Linked DNA regions of Loktanella sp. M215. The protein of the gene in region 1 interacts with the protein of each later gene in a pairwise test. Links are inferred from orthologs where the notes say so. Each region holds a gene or a part of one and is shown in the gene's direction. Other genes may lie near its edges. The genes, in order: rlmN and ftsZ.

The links.
Region 2: the proteins of rlmN (region 1) and ftsZ interact in binary tests that used the Escherichia coli proteins (3 or more experiments, as listed by UniProt). The link is inferred for Loktanella sp. M215 from one-to-one orthologs.

Annotation. Positions count from the first base shown.
Region 1 is NZ_WMEA01000001.1:843,793-851,188, reverse strand. Bases 1,741-4,543 are described here. They hold rlmN (23S rRNA (adenine(2503)-C(2))-methyltransferase RlmN), read left to right. Parts: upstream 1,741-2,452; coding sequence 2,453-3,634; downstream 3,635-4,543. Other genes in these bases: GLR48_RS04110 (invasion associated locus B family protein), read left to right, coding at 1,806-2,339. Outside these bases: GLR48_RS04120 (exodeoxyribonuclease III), read right to left, coding at 1-615; GLR48_RS04115 (asparaginase), read right to left, coding at 625-1,620; GLR48_RS04095 (hypothetical protein), read left to right, coding at 5,019-5,495; GLR48_RS04090 (LOG family protein), read right to left, coding at 5,613-6,458; dapD (2,3,4,5-tetrahydropyridine-2,6-dicarboxylate N-succinyltransferase), read left to right, coding at 6,542-7,369; GLR48_RS04080 (hypothetical protein), read left to right, coding at 7,369-7,396.
Region 2 is NZ_WMEA01000001.1:2,171,349-2,178,926, forward strand. The notes cover bases 2,380-5,364. They hold ftsZ (cell division protein FtsZ), read left to right. Parts: upstream 2,380-3,009; coding sequence 3,010-4,719; downstream 4,720-5,364. Other genes in these bases: ftsA (cell division protein FtsA), read left to right, coding at 2,380-2,480; lpxC (UDP-3-O-acyl-N-acetylglucosamine deacetylase), read left to right, coding at 4,924-5,364. Also shown: GLR48_RS10635 (D-alanine--D-alanine ligase), read left to right, coding at 1-268; GLR48_RS10640 (cell division protein FtsQ/DivIB), read left to right, coding at 256-1,146; more of ftsA, read left to right, coding at 1,146-2,379; more of lpxC, read left to right, coding at 5,365-5,841; GLR48_RS10660 (outer membrane protein assembly factor BamD), read left to right, coding at 5,977-6,828; DNA repair protein RecN, read left to right, coding at 6,863-7,578. UniProt on the Escherichia coli protein: Essential cell division protein that forms a contractile ring structure (Z ring) at the future cell division site. The regulation of the ring assembly controls the timing and the location of cell division.

The DNA of each region.
Region 1 (7,396 bases):
CCAACTGTACAGGTTGCCCTGCGGAATGTCCTGACGCGTCACGTCCACCCAGTTGCCCGCATCCTGCGCCTGCGCCAGATGCTCGACCTCGACGGGCGTGTGGCTGACCACGCGCAACAGCTTCTTGTGATCCCAGACGTCATCCTCGCGCGGCGCGATGTTCAGGTCGCCCACCATGATCGCCCGTTCGGGACGATCCGCGTGAAAGGCGTCGCGCATCTCGGTCAGGTAATCCAGCTTCTGGCCGAACTTGTCGTTGATCGCGCGGTCCGGCTTGTCGCCCCCCGCGGGGACATAGAAGTTGTGGATCGTGACACCATTCTCCAGCCGCCCGGCGATATGCCGCGCGTGACCCAGGCTCGCGTAATCCGCCGCCCCCGTCTCGACGATCGGCAGCTTGGACAGGATCGCGACCCCGTTATAGCCCTTCTGCCCGCGCCCGATCATATGGACGTAGCCAAGCGCCTGAAACTGCTCCAGCGGGATCTTGTCCAGCGGGCTCTTGCATTCCTGCAGGCACAGCACGTCCGGGGCCTCGTCCCGCAGCAGCGTCACCACAAGGTTTTCGCGCAGCCGGACAGAGTTGATGTTCCATGTCGCAAGGGTAAAGGTCATGGTCAGTCCTTACAGCAGCGCGGCGCTGGGCGTGATATGGCCGCACAGCGTGCCGCGCCAGTTGCGGATCTCGGGTTCCATCCGCGCGCGCGCGGCGGGGTGCGCGGCATCCAGCACCCCCAGTTTCACGAGGATCGCCGCAATCGCGGATTCCGACGCCCGCGTCGCCCCGTCCGCTATCTTCAGCGCCACACCCAGCCGCTTTTCGGGGATGATCGCGACAAAGACACCCTCCGCCCCGGTCTTGATCGACACCCGACCGTCCATGGCGCGCATCAAGTCGGTGCAGGCGCGGGTCTCTCCGGCCACCAGTTCAGGAAACGTCGCCATCGCATCGCGCAGACGCACGGCGGCCTTCGACCGCGCATCGCTGCGGTCATGGGCAGTGGCAAAAAAGCTCATCGCGCGGGCCAGACCATGAACGGACGTGGCAAAGTTCGGCGCCGAACACCCGTCGATCCCGTACCCGGGGGACGTCTCGCCCGTCACCTCCTCGAACGCGGCCTTGCAGGCCTGCTGCACCGGATGATCGAGCAACTCGTAATCCGCACCGCCACCCAGATGCTTGTTCAGCGTCAGGAATCCCGCGTGCTTTCCGGAACAGTTGTTGTGGATCTGGCAAGGCGCCGCATGGGCGCGGATGATCTCGTTGCGGGCGGGGATGTCGTTCGGCCACTGCGGCCCGCACCGGAAATCCCCGTCCGCCAGACCCAGCTGGTCCAGCCAGACCTGCACCCGGTCCGTATGGATATGCGCGCCCTGATGCGACGCACAGGACAGCGCCAGCTGCTCGACCCCCAACCCATGCGCATCCGCCGCACCGCTTTCGATCAGCGGCAGCGCCTGGATCATCTTGCACGACGACCGGGGATAGATCGTGGCCGTGGCATCGCCCCAGCTGTGAACGATCTCTCCATCCGCGCCGCAGACGACGGCATGACCCTGATGGCGGGATTCCAGAATGTCGCCGCGCCAGACGTCGACCAGATCTACGGATGCGTTCATCGGCATGTTCCTTCTTGTCACACCCGCCCCACGGGTTTGTGCATGGATCGGGGCTTTGCAGTTTGGGCGATTTTTTGCTAGGGACATGGCTATCGCGTTGAACACCGACCCGCCAGACGAAAAGGTTGTGAAAACCCACACGGCGGGCAGGACAGAGGCAAGGGCAGCTTGGAGGCCTATATACAATGATCACGACGACATTTCGCAGTCTGACACTGGCGATCGCCACACTGATGGCGACACAGGCGGGCGCACAGGCGACGACCGACAACCTCGTGGCGGCGAACACGGACTGGAGCACGTTCGAGGCGGAAAACCCGCGCGAATGCATCAGCACCTCGGCGCCCAAGAACAGCACGCTGACCGACAGCTCCGGCAATCCGACGACCGGCAACCGTGGCGATATCTACCTGATGGTCTTCTACCGCCCGTCCGAAAACGTGAAGGGCCAGATCATGTTCACCGGCGGCTATCCCTTTGCCCCCGGCTCGACCGTCGACATGAGTGTCGGCGGCACGGCGTTCCAGATGTTCACCGAAGGCGAATATGCCTGGCCCGCCACGCCAGAGGATGACGCCCGCGTCATCGCCGCGATGAAGCGCGGATCAGAGGTAGAGCTGAAGGCCCGCTCCGGTCGCGGCAACATCACCACCGACACCTTCTCCCTGCTCGGCTTCACCGCCGCCGTGGAAGAGGCCGCCAACCGCTGCGCCGGATAACGGTTTTTCTGCGGAAAAATCACCCCTGCACCGCTCTGGCCCCGGTTTTCGCTTGGAAACCGGGGCCTTTTTCCTATATGAGGCTCGCTTCACCGTCCGAAAGGTCCCGACCCATGACCGCCACCGCCCCCATCACGCAAGACGTCCACACCATCCCCCGGAAGGTGCCCGACGGTCCCGTCAACCTAATCGGCCTGACGCGCGACCAGATGCGCGCGGCGCTCATCACCGCCGGCACGCCCGAAAAGCAGGCCAAGATGCGTGTGAACCAGCTGTGGCAGTGGCTTTATCACTGGGGCGTGCGTGATTTCGCGGCGATGACCAATCTGGCGAAAGACTACCGCGCCATGCTGGCCGACACCTTCGTCATCCAGCTGCCCGAAGTCGTGACCCGTCAGGTCAGCACCGACGGCACCCGCAAATACCTCGTCCGCATCGCCGGCGGCCACGAGGTCGAGGTCGTCTATATCCCCGAGGAAGACCGCGGCACGCTCTGCATCTCGTCCCAGGTCGGTTGCACCCTGACCTGTTCCTTCTGCCACACCGGCACGCAGAAACTGGTCCGCAACCTGACCCCTGCCGAAATCGTCGGCCAGATCCTGATCGCCCGCGACGACCTTGGCGAATGGCCGCAGCCGGGGCAGGGGACGGGCGACAACGGCCCGCGCATGTTGTCCAACATCGTGCTGATGGGCATGGGAGAGCCGCTTTATAACTTCGAAAACGTCCGCGACGCGATGAAGATCGCGATGGATGGCGAGGGCATCGCCCTCTCGCGCCGCCGCATCACGCTCTCCACCTCCGGCGTGGTCCCCGAAATTGCCCGCACCGCGCAGGAAATCGGCTGCCAGTTGGCCGTCAGCTTTCACGCGACCACGGACGAGGTCCGCGACAAGCTGGTCCCGATCAACAAGAAATGGCCCATCGCCGACCTGCTCGACGCCCTGCGCGTCTATCCCAAGGTCTCGAACTCGGAACGGATCACCTTCGAATACGTGATGCTCGACGGCGTGAACGATTCCGACGCCGACGCCCACCGTCTGGTCAAACTGATCGAGGGCATCCCCGCCAAGATCAACCTGATCCCGTTCAACGAATGGCCCGGCGCGCCTTACAAACGCTCCTCCGGCAACCGCATACACGCTTTCGCCGACATCATCTACAAGGCCGGCTACGCCTCTCCCGTCCGCAAACCGCGCGGCGAAGACATCATGGCCGCCTGCGGCCAGCTGAAGTCCGAGACGGAACGCGCCCGCAAATCGCGAAAAGAGATCGCGGCGGACGCGGGGCTGTAATTCACCTCTCGTCAACCTGCGATAACCAAGTCTTACCGCCCGCCCGGGCCCTTATGCACCGTGCGGAGGCTTGCAAATGGGCGCGTGCGAAAGATCTTTAGCAAATAGTCGACTCCTTGCCTATGTCTGGTCAGCGGACGAAGCGGCCGTCGAGACGTTCTTCAAGACCAGCAAGGCCGAGCTGATCTAGCGTCGGTCATGGGCAACCCGGCGGCAGGCTGAGGTGGCGATCTCCGAGGTCATCAGCGGCTTTTGAAACCCGCGCCGTCAACATTCAGCAGTGAGAGGGAAAAGCCCCTTGGCCTTCGAACGCCAAGGGGCCAAAACGAGCACACCGAGCGGTGCAAATATGCGACAAGACCATTCCGCATTCTCAAACACCGGGAGTTCCGCCAAAGTCATACCGGCTGAATTTGTTCTATCTCTCGAGAGCGGAAACACTGAGGGTCACCATTGACCAATCAGGACTTTATGACGAATGACATCCGATCTCACGAACCACTTTTCGTAAAACCTTTGCCTTCCTGCCACTCACGAAAATATCTGGGGTAAGATCGGTTCCATATCCGCTGACTACAATTTCCACGTCACATCCCCCCCGCAAAGCGTCAAACAGCTTCTCCCTGCGATCGAAGAAGGAAAACCCGCTTGGCGGAAGCTCAAAGTATCCGAAGTTTGAATAGACGTATCCACAGAAGCTACCCGGCGATTTTACAGGAGTTGAAGACCTTCTTGATAAGCTAAGAAGCCCGCTATCCCTGGTTGTACACTCACGGGCAGCATCAATATACTCAATCGAAACTGTAACCGTCTGGCGACCTACCAAGGGTTCGACTGCAAAAACAGCAGACAGCGAAATCACAATAAAGAACATAAAAATAAAAGTTTTCAGGGCTTTTGTCCTCTATCTGATGACCTTCTATTTGAGGCGCCATAAGCTCAACGTAAAGAGATGATCGGCTTTGTTGACGGCGTGGATGGCGTCGCGAGAGGCATCCACGCCGTCAACAGAATCGGGCGTGTCAAAAACACCTGTCTTCGCGTTGCCAAGAAACCCACCCGAAACCCGGGGCGTCGTTCAAGATATCTTGCCACCGACTACCAGCTGACGTTCGCTGCGAAGCTGAATCTTCGGACGTTGGGCTCAAAGCGGACATTGCGGAAATGCATGAGATTTCAAGAATTCGTTAACCAATCCTAACAAACCACCCTCGTTTTACATAATATGTATCGCACGCGAAACATTTGGTTTTTGTGATGTATTTCCGCGCGCCCGCGTCAGAGACCCGCGCAAAGCCACCTCGGCCGCCAAAACGCCACCCTTCCGACCTTATCCCGCCACAGTCTCCCGCGATGTTGGTTAAGCCTCATTAAGGTCGATTCGATGAAAACCCTGTTTGCCGCCCTCTTCAGCCTGTCACTCGCCACCTCCGCCTCGGCGGCCACTGTGAGTGTCGACAACACCACCTACGAAGTGACGACGCTAACAGGCCGTTTCAACGACAACCTGGGCGTTCTGCAAAGCCAAGTCTGGTGGAATAAATCGAACGTCGCAACCTCGTTCGCGGCTCTCGTCCTCAACCTGTTCGGCCAGCCGAACAAGAACAATTTCGTCCCGCTCTTCGCGACATCTCTCGTTAATAACACGGTCAACGGCACGGCCTTTTCCCTGCAAGCAATCCCTGGAAGCGTGGCGACCGCGACGGTCAGCGCCAACAACAAGAACGCCGTTTATGCCATCGCAACTGTCGTGCCAGCCGTCGTGCCAGCCGCCGTGCCGGTGCCTGCCGCGGGCCTGCTGCTGATGTCAGCCCTCGCCGGAATCGCAGCCCTGCGCAGCCGCAGGCGCCGCATCGTCTGACCCTGCCGCCTCGGGCCTCGCGCGGGTTCTTCACGCCGAACCGCAGCAGGATCAGGCTGACCGGATAGGCCGCGATCCGCCCGCAGGACAGCGACAACAGCCCAGCAATCCGTGCTGTCAGCGCCCCGGAATATCCCGCCGCTTTGTCCCCTTGCCGTCCCAGTCGTCCAGCGCGGCCAGGGCCTCCTCTGCCGTTTCGACATAGCGGAACAGATCGAGGTCCGCCTGCGCGATGGTCCCCGCGTCGGCCAGCGCCTGCCAGTTGATGATACCTTCCCAGAAAGACCTGCCAAACAGCAGGAACGGCACGCGCGCCATGCGGCCGGTCTGGATCAGGGTCAGCGCCTCGAACATCTCGTCCAGCGTGCCAAAGCCGCCTGGAAAGACACAGACCGCAGAGGCGCGCATCAGAAAGTGCATCTTGCGGATCGCGAAGTAATGGAAGTTGAAACACAAATCCGGCGTGACGTATGCATTGGGCGCCTGTTCGTGCGGTAGCACGATGTTCAGGCCAATCGACTGGCCGCCCGCATCCGCCGCCCCGCGATTGCCCGCCTCCATCACGCCCGGACCACCGCCCGTGGCGATGATGTTCTCGCAAGGATCATCGGCCAGCGCCCGCTCGGTCACCATCCGGGCAAAGGTCCGCGCCTCGGCGTAATACTTGGTCAGGTCCGCCAGAGTCTCGGTCCGCGCCTGCGCCTTGTTGACGGGATCGGGGATCCGCGCGCCGCCGAACAGGACGACGGTGGATTTCACCCCGGCCTCGTTCATCAGGATCTCGGGCTTCATCAGTTCCAGTTGCAGCCGGATCGGGCGCAATTCCGGACGGGCCAGAAAGTCGTCGTCGGCAAAGGCGAGCGCATAGGACGGGGCGCGGGTCTGGGCTGTGTCGGGCACCTGCTGCGCGGTGGCACGGTCCTCGCCAGAGCGGCGGAACTTGTTTTCGTGGTCTTCGGGCATGAAACGTCCTTGAGATTGCGCGGCAAAGCTTGCGCGTCTATAGCCCTTGCGAACCCGCAGAACCAGCCAAGAGGTCCGTCGCCATGTCGAATGCAGCACTTGAAACCGCCATCGAATCCGCCTGGGACGCCCGCGACCAGATCACCCCTGCCACGACGGGAGAGACCCGCGAGGCGATCGAGGATACGCTGAACGCGCTGGACTCCGGCACCCTGCGCGTCGCTGAAAAGCAGGCGGACGGGTCGTGGCACGTCAACCAGTGGGCCAAGAAGGCGGTCCTGCTGTCGTTCCGCCTGAACGACATGGAGCCGATCTCTGGCGGCAACGGCGGCAGCACCTGGTGGGACAAGGTGCCATCCAAGTTCGACGGCTGGGGCGAAAACCAGTGGCGCGAGGCCGGTTTCCGCGCCGTCCCGGGCTCCATCGTGCGCCGGTCGGCCTATATCGCCAAGGGTGTCGTGCTGATGCCGTCCTTCGTGAACCTTGGCGCCTATGTCGACGAAGGCACGATGGTCGACGGCTGGGCCACGGTCGGCTCTTGCGCGCAGATTGGCAAGAATGTCCACCTGTCGGGCGGTGTCGGCATCGGCGGCGTGCTTGAACCGATGCAGGCCGGCCCCACGATCATCGAGGACAATTGTTTCATCGGCGCCCGGTCCGAAGTCGTCGAAGGCTGCATCATCCGCGAAGGCTCTGTCCTTGGCATGGGCGTCTTCATCGGCCAGTCCACCAAGATCGTCGACCGCGAGACCGGCGAAGTCACCTATGGCGAAGTGCCGCCCTATTCCGTGGTCGTCGCAGGCACCATGCCGTCCAAGAACGACATCTCGCTCTATTGTGCTGTGATCGTAAAGCGGGTGGACGAGCGCACCCGCAGCAAGACCGGCATCAACGAGCTGCTGCGCACCTGATGATCCTCAGCCGGACCCTGGCCCGCA
Region 2 (7,578 bases), 1.3 Mb from region 1 along the record:
GGTGCCGGCAGAGATTCCTGCGGACATTTTCGAGGCCTGCATGGACTACGCCGTGCGCGCGCATGACGCGCTGGGATGTCGTGGGATCAGCCGCACCGACTTTCGCTGGGACGAAGCGCGCGGGATGGACGGTCTGATCCTGCTGGAGACGAATACCCAGCCGGGCATGACGCCGACATCGCTCTCGCCGGAACAGGCGGCGCATGCGGGATTGAGCTTCGGCGCGCTGTGTCGCTGGCTGGTGGAGGATGCCTCATGCGGACGATGACAGCACCGGCACGCCCGCGCACCCGTCCGGTGCGCGATCCGGCCCCCAGCAAATGGGGCTATCGCTGGCAGCGCTGGATGCTGACGCCGGGCGTGCGGACGGGTCTGCGCGTCGGTGTGCCGCTGCTGGTGGTGGGTCTGATGGTTACGGCCTGGGCCGCGAATGACACGAACCGCGCGATGATCGTGGCGCAGTACACGCAGGCCAAGGCCGCGATCCAGCACCGCCCCGCCTTCATGGTGACGGGTCTGGCGATCACCGGCGCTGACGAGGAACTGGCCGATGTCGTGACCGAACTGGTGTCGGTGGTCTTTCCCGTTTCGTCCTTCGATCTGGATCTGGAGGCGATGCGCAAAAAGGTGGCCGAGATGCCGGCGGTCAAGGATGTCTTTGTCCGCGTCGGCGACGGTGGTGCGCTGGAGATCGGGATCACGCCGCGCCAGCCCGTCGCCCTGTGGCGCACCGCGGCGGGTCTGCGGTTGATCGATGCGGACGGCGTCTTTGCCGGTGATGTGGCACAGCGGGCGGAGCGCCGCGACCTGCCGCTGATCGCGGGGGATGGGGCAGAGGATGACCTGACCGAAGCGCTGGCCCTGTTCCGTACGGCGGCCCCGGTGGCCGAACGCGTGCGCGGTCTGGTGCGGATCGGCGAGCGGCGCTGGGACATGGTGCTGGACCGGGGCCAGCGGATCATGCTGCCGACGGAAAAACCGACGGTGGCCTTGGACCGGGTGATGCAGATGGAAGCGACGCAGGATCTGCTGGCGCGCGATGTCTCGGTCGTGGACATGCGCAATCCGGGCCGGCCGACGGTGAGACTACAACATGATGCAGTTGCGGCGACACGCAACGCAGGGGCGACAGGGGCGAACAACTGATGCGGGACCTTTACGAAACACAACGTGCGATGCGCAACGTGCGCAAGGCGGCGATGCAGCGTGGCGTGATCGCGATCCTGGACGTGGGCACGTCCAAGATCGCCTGCCTGGTGCTGCGTTTCGACGGACCGGGCCGGATGCCGCAGATGGACGGGATCGGCGCGCTGGCGGGGCAGTCGCAGTTCCGCGTGATCGGCGCCGCCACCACCCGGTCGCGCGGCGTCCGCTTTGGCGAGATCGACGCGATGCAGGAGACCGAGCGCGCGATCCGCACCGCCGTACAGGCCGCGCAGAAGATGGCAGAGGTCCGCGTCGATCATGTCATCGCCTGTTTCAGCGGGGCCAACCCGCGGTCCTATGGCCTTGACGGGGCTGTCGATGTCGCCGACGGCATGGTCAGCGAGGCCGATATCGGCCGGGTGCTGGCGTCCTGCGAGACACCGGATTTCGGCCACGACCGCGACGTGCTGCACGCGCATCCGGTGAACTTTGCCCTCGATCACCGCAGCGGCATGGCCGATCCGCGGGGGCAGGTGGGCAACCGTCTGGCGACCGACCTGCATCTGCTGACCGTCGATGCCACCGCGATCCGCAACATCTTTTTCTGCATCAAGCGCTGCGATCTGGAACTGGCGGGTCTGGCGTCCTCTGCCTACACCGCAGGCTTTTCCACGCTGGTCGAGGACGAACAGGAGCTGGGTGCCGCCTGCATCGACATGGGCGGCGGGTCCACCGGCATCTCTGTCTTCATGAAGAAGCACATGATCTATTCCGACGCGGTGCGGATGGGTGGCGATCACGTGACCGGCGATATCAGCATGGGCCTTCAGGTGCCTATGCAGGTGGCAGAGCGGATCAAGACCTTTTACGGCGGCGTCGTGGCGACCGGCATGGACGACCGCGAGAAGATCGAGATCGGCGGCGATACCGGCGACTGGGAGCGTGACCGGCGGACCGTCAGCCGTGCCGAGCTGATCGGCATCATGCGTCCGCGGATCGAGGAAATTCTGGAAGAGGTCCGCGCCCGGCTGGACGCCGCAGGGTTCGAACATTTGCCCAGCCAGCAGATCGTGCTGACGGGCGGCGGCAGCCAGATCCCCGGCCTTGACGGGTTGGCGGCCAAGATCCTGGGTCAGCAGGTGCGTCTGGGCCGTCCGATGCGCGTGCAGGGTCTGCCGCAGGCGGCAACCGGGCCTGCGTTTTCCGGTGCCGTGGGCTGCGCGCTGTTTGCCGCGCACCCGCAGGACGAATGGTGGGATTTCGACATCCCCGCCGAGACTTATCCGGCGCGTTCGCTGAAACGGGCCGTCAAGTGGTTCAAGGACAACTGGTAGGGCGCATCCGCGGCCAGAGCATGGCCGAGGTCTGGCAATGTGGTGGTGTCGTCGGCGCGGCCGGACGTGACGTTCGGTCCGCCGGATGCGGGTCTGGTCGCCGCACAGCTGACTGCTCGCGCATGCGTGACATGAAAAAGGGCCTTTCGGGGCCCTTTTGTCGTTCGGGACACGCTTTTTCGCATGACGCGATGATTCGGGCCTGTTACAATTACCGGAATGACCCGACAGAGGTCGAAGGACAGCGATAGGCGGGGCGGCCGGGCAGGCATCCCAATCCGACACAGAGCGCGGCTGCAGGGTCAGCCGGAATACGCCGACTTCGGCGTCTTGCCTTGGCGAGTTTCTTCGCTGGGCCGCTACATCTAGTTCAGTCGGCGAAATATCTCTGATCTGACTGCAGAGCCTACCATATTTTGTTGCTTTTGTGACAATATCGGGTGACGAAACACCAATGACGCGTTAATATCAGCCCAAATACCGATTTGCCCGGTGGGACGGGCCCCTCATACAGACAGGCGGACTGAGCATGACATTGAACCTCTCCCTTCCCGGACACGACGACCTGAAGCCGCGCATCACCGTGTTCGGTGTGGGCGGGGCTGGCGGCAACGCGGTCAACAACATGATCGAGAAGGAACTGGACGGGGTCGAGTTCTGTGTCGCGAACACCGACGCGCAGGCGCTGCAGCAGTCCAAGTCCACCGCCAAGATCCAGATGGGCGTGAAGGTGACCGAGGGTCTGGGTGCCGGTGCGCGCGCGACCGTGGGTGCCGCCGCCGCCGAGGAGAGCATCGAGCAGATCGTCGATCAGCTGGCCGGCGCGCACATGTGCTTTATCACCGCAGGCATGGGTGGCGGCACCGGCACCGGTGCTGCCCCGATCATCGCGCAGGCCGCACGCGAGCTGGGCGTGCTGACCGTCGGCGTCGTGACCAAGCCCTTCCAGTTCGAAGGTAACAAGCGGATGCGTCAGGCCGAGGAGGGCGTCGAGGCCCTGCAGAAGGTCGTCGATACGCTGATCATCATTCCGAACCAGAACCTGTTCCGTCTGGCGACCGAAAACACCACCTTTACCGAAGCCTTCGCGCTGGCCGACGACGTGCTGTATCAGGGCGTCAAGGGCGTGACCGACCTGATGGTCCGTCCGGGCCTGATCAACCTCGACTTTGCCGACGTTCGCGCCGTGATGGACGAGATGGGCAAGGCCATGATGGGCACCGGCGAGGCCGAGGGCGAGGACCGCGCCAAGCAGGCGGCGCAGAAGGCCATTGCCAACCCGCTGCTGGACGAGATCAGCCTGAAGGGGGCCAAGGGCGTTCTGATCAACATCACAGGCGGTTACGACCTGACCCTGTTCGAACTGGACGAGGCCGCGAACGAGATCCGCGAGATGGTCGACCCGGATGCGAACATCATCGTGGGCTCGACCCTGGATACCAGCATGGAAGGCAAGATGCGCGTCAGCGTCGTGGCCACCGGTATCGATGCGCTGGCCAAGACCGGCGATGTGCCCGTCCCGCGCCGGTCGATGTCGATGACCCAGCCGATCCGCAACCCCGAGCCCGCACAGCGCCGCGAGGAACCTGCCGCAGCCCGTGCGCCGCAGCCCGAGTACCGCGAAGCACCGCGCCAGCAGCCCACCGCCCGTGAAGAGCGTCAGCCCGCACCGCGTCAGGACGAGCGTCAGCAGCCTGCCGCACGCCAGCCCGCTCCGCGTCAGGAAGAGCGTCAGTCCGCCCCGCGCCACGAGGAGCGGTCCCTGTTCGAGAGCATGGAAGATGACCGTCGCCAGCAGCCGCAGGACGACTACGCCGACATGCAGGACACCGGATACGAAGACGACGACGCGCTGCCGCCGCCCGCCTACCGTCCCCGTCCCGAGCCGGAAATCGAAGCGTCTGAAAGCTTTGTCGCACCCCGCGCGCCGGCACCCGGCACCCCGACGCCAGAGGCGATGGCCCGTCTGCAGGCGGCTGTCGGCCGTCAACCGCGGACCGGTGGTGTGCCGCGCGTGACCGAACAGGCGCCCCGTGCTGCCGAGGGTGAAAAGCCCCGCTTCGGCATCAACTCTTTGATCAACCGCATGACCGGTCAGGGCGAGGCACCGGCGCAGCCGGCACCGCGCCAGCAACCGCAGGTCAGCGCCCTGCGCGACCAGCCGCGTGCCGACCCGCAGGCCGATGCCGATCAGGAGCGGATCGAGATTCCCGCCTTCCTGCGTCGCCAGGCCAACTGATCGCGCCCTACGGCGTAACAAAAACGCGACAAGGCCGCCCCCATGGGGCGGCCTTTTTCGTTTGTGAAACATGGACTTGCCGCAGCTGCGAAGGGATGTTTCAGATCGTTGCAATGTGTGAATTGCGGGCGCGCCGCCCTGCCTCTATCTGATGCGTTAACAAAGCAAGACTGAAACAAGATCAAGATCGAGGCGTTGAAGCCCATGCAAACGACACTGCGTTCCATTCTGACCTTCGACGGCCGCGGCCTGCATTCCGGTGCGCCCGCCCGGCTGACGCTGCGTCCGGCGGCCGCCAACACCGGCATCGTCTTCGTCCGCACGGACGCGGCGGGGCAGGGCGCGCGGATTGCGGCGCTGTGGCACAATGTCGAAGTCTCGCCGCTGAACACGCGGCTGACGCAGGGTGATGTCAGTATTTCGACCATCGAACATCTGATGGCGGCGCTGTCGGGCTGTGGCGTCCATAACGTGATTGTCGACATCGACGGCCCCGAAGTGCCGATCATGGACGGCAGTGCCGCGGCCTTTGTCCGTGGCATCGTGTCCACCGGCCTGACCCAGATGGCAGCCCCCCTGCGCGCGATCGAGATCTTGGACGAGGTCCATGTCGATCACAACGGCGCGTGGGCCAGCCTGCGCCCCGCGACCAGCCTGCAGATCGATTTCGAGATCGACTTTCCCGATGCCGCCATCGGCCACCAGCACAAGACGCTGAACATGGCGAACGGCAGCTTCGTGCGTAACCTCAGCGACAGCCGGACCTTCTGCCGCAACGTGGACGTGGACGACATGCGCAGTCATGGGCTGGCGCTAGGCGGGACGATGGAAAACGCGGTGGTCGTCGATGGTGCGCGGGTGCTGACGCCGGGCGGGTTGCGTCACGCGGACGAACCCGTGCGGCACAAGATGCTGGACGCGCTGGGCGACCTTTACACCGCCGGGCTGCCGATTCTGGGCCGCTACACCGGTTACAAGGCTGGTCACAACCTGACCAACGCCTTGCTGCGTGCGCTGTTCGCGCACCCGGACGCATGGCGCCCCGTGACCTGCGACGCGCAGATTGCCGCGCGCCTGCCGGGCGTCGGTGTGTCGGTCGCAGACCTGCACGCCGTCGCCTGACACCGGACGGTCGCGATTGACGCACAACTGATGCAACCCGGTCAAAAGGCATTTTGCCCCCGTTTGTTTTCTGCTAGACCGACGAACAACCGGGGATGCCACATCCCCAACAGGCAGAATTTGCGGGGACTTTCCATGTCAGGCAGCTTGATCGGCACGGGTGCGCGGGCACGGTTTGGTGTTGTCCTCGCCCTTGCGCTGCTGGCCGGGTGCGGCAGCACGATCAGCAAGACGCCGGGCGCGCTGGACGCCTACAGCGCTGAAGAGATCTATAAAAAGGGCGAGATCGAGGTCGAGACCGGCGATCCCGCCGATGCTGCCTACTACTTTGGCGAGATCGAGCGGCTGTATCCCTATTCCGAATGGGCGCAGCGGGCGCTGATCATGCAGGCCTACAGCTATCACAAGGACCGAGATTATCCCAACAGCCGGGCTGCGGCACAGCGTTACCTCGACTTCTATCCGGCCGAAAGCGATGCGGCTTATGCCCAGTACCTGCTGGCGCTGTCCTATTACGACCAGATCGACGACGTGGGCCGGGATCAGGGTCTGACCTTTCAGGCGCTGCAGGCGCTGCGCGCGGTGATCGAGCAATATCCCGACAGCGAATACGCCAGCGCGTCGATCCTGAAGTTCGATCTGGCCTTCGATCACCTTGCCGGCAAGGAGATGGAGGTCGGGCGCTACTACCTCAAGCGCAAGAACTATGCCTCTGCGGTGAACCGGTTCCGGGTCGTCGTCGAACAGTTCCAGACCACCCAGCAGACGCCCGAGGCGCTGCACCGTCTGGTCGAGGCCTACCTGTCGCTGGGCCTGACGGACGAGGCGCAGACCGCCGGTGCGATCCTTGGCGCGAACTTCCCGTCGACCGTCTGGTATCAGGACAGTTATGCGCTGCTGACCGGGCAGGGCCTGACGATGGAAGCGCGCGGCGACAGCTGGCTGACGTCGATCTACCGTCAGGTCGTGCGCGGCGAATGGTTGTAATCACAGGCGGGACACGCCCCCGGCGGATGACCTGATGCTGCGCGCTCTCGAGATTCATGACATGCTGATCATCGACCGGCTGGCGCTTGCGTTCCAGCCGGGGCTGAACGTGCTGACCGGAGAGACCGGGGCGGGCAAGTCGATCCTGCTGGACTCGCTCGGGTTCGTTCTGGGCTGGCGGGGCCGGGCCGAACTGGTGCGGCAGGGCGCCGATCAGGGCGAGGTGACGGCAGAGTTCGACCTGCCCGCAGACCACGCCGCCCGCGCGGTGCTGGAGGAAGCGGGGCTGCCGGTGGGCGACACGCTGCTGCTGCGCCGGGTCAACACGCGCGAGGGGCGCAAGACGGCCTGGGTCAACGACCGCCGCGTCAGCGGAGAGATCCTGCGCGCCCTGTCGGACACGCTGGTCGAACTGCACGGCCAGCACGACGATCGCGGCCTGCTGAACCCGCGCGGCCACCGCGACATGCTGGACACCTACGCCGGTCTCGGTCCGCAGATCGACGCGGTGCGTAGCCTCTGGACAGCACTCGGTCGCGCCCGCAAGGCGCTTTACGCGGCCGAAGCGCGGGTGGCCGAGGTGCGGCAGGAAGAGGACTATCTGCGCCACGCGACCGCTGAACTCGACGCGCTGGACCCGCAGGCGGGGGAAGAGGCTGCGCTGGACTCCGCCCGCCGGACCATGCAGGCGGCAGAGCGGATCCGCTCTGACGTGGCTCGCGCCGGAGAGGCGCTGGGCGTGCAGGGGGC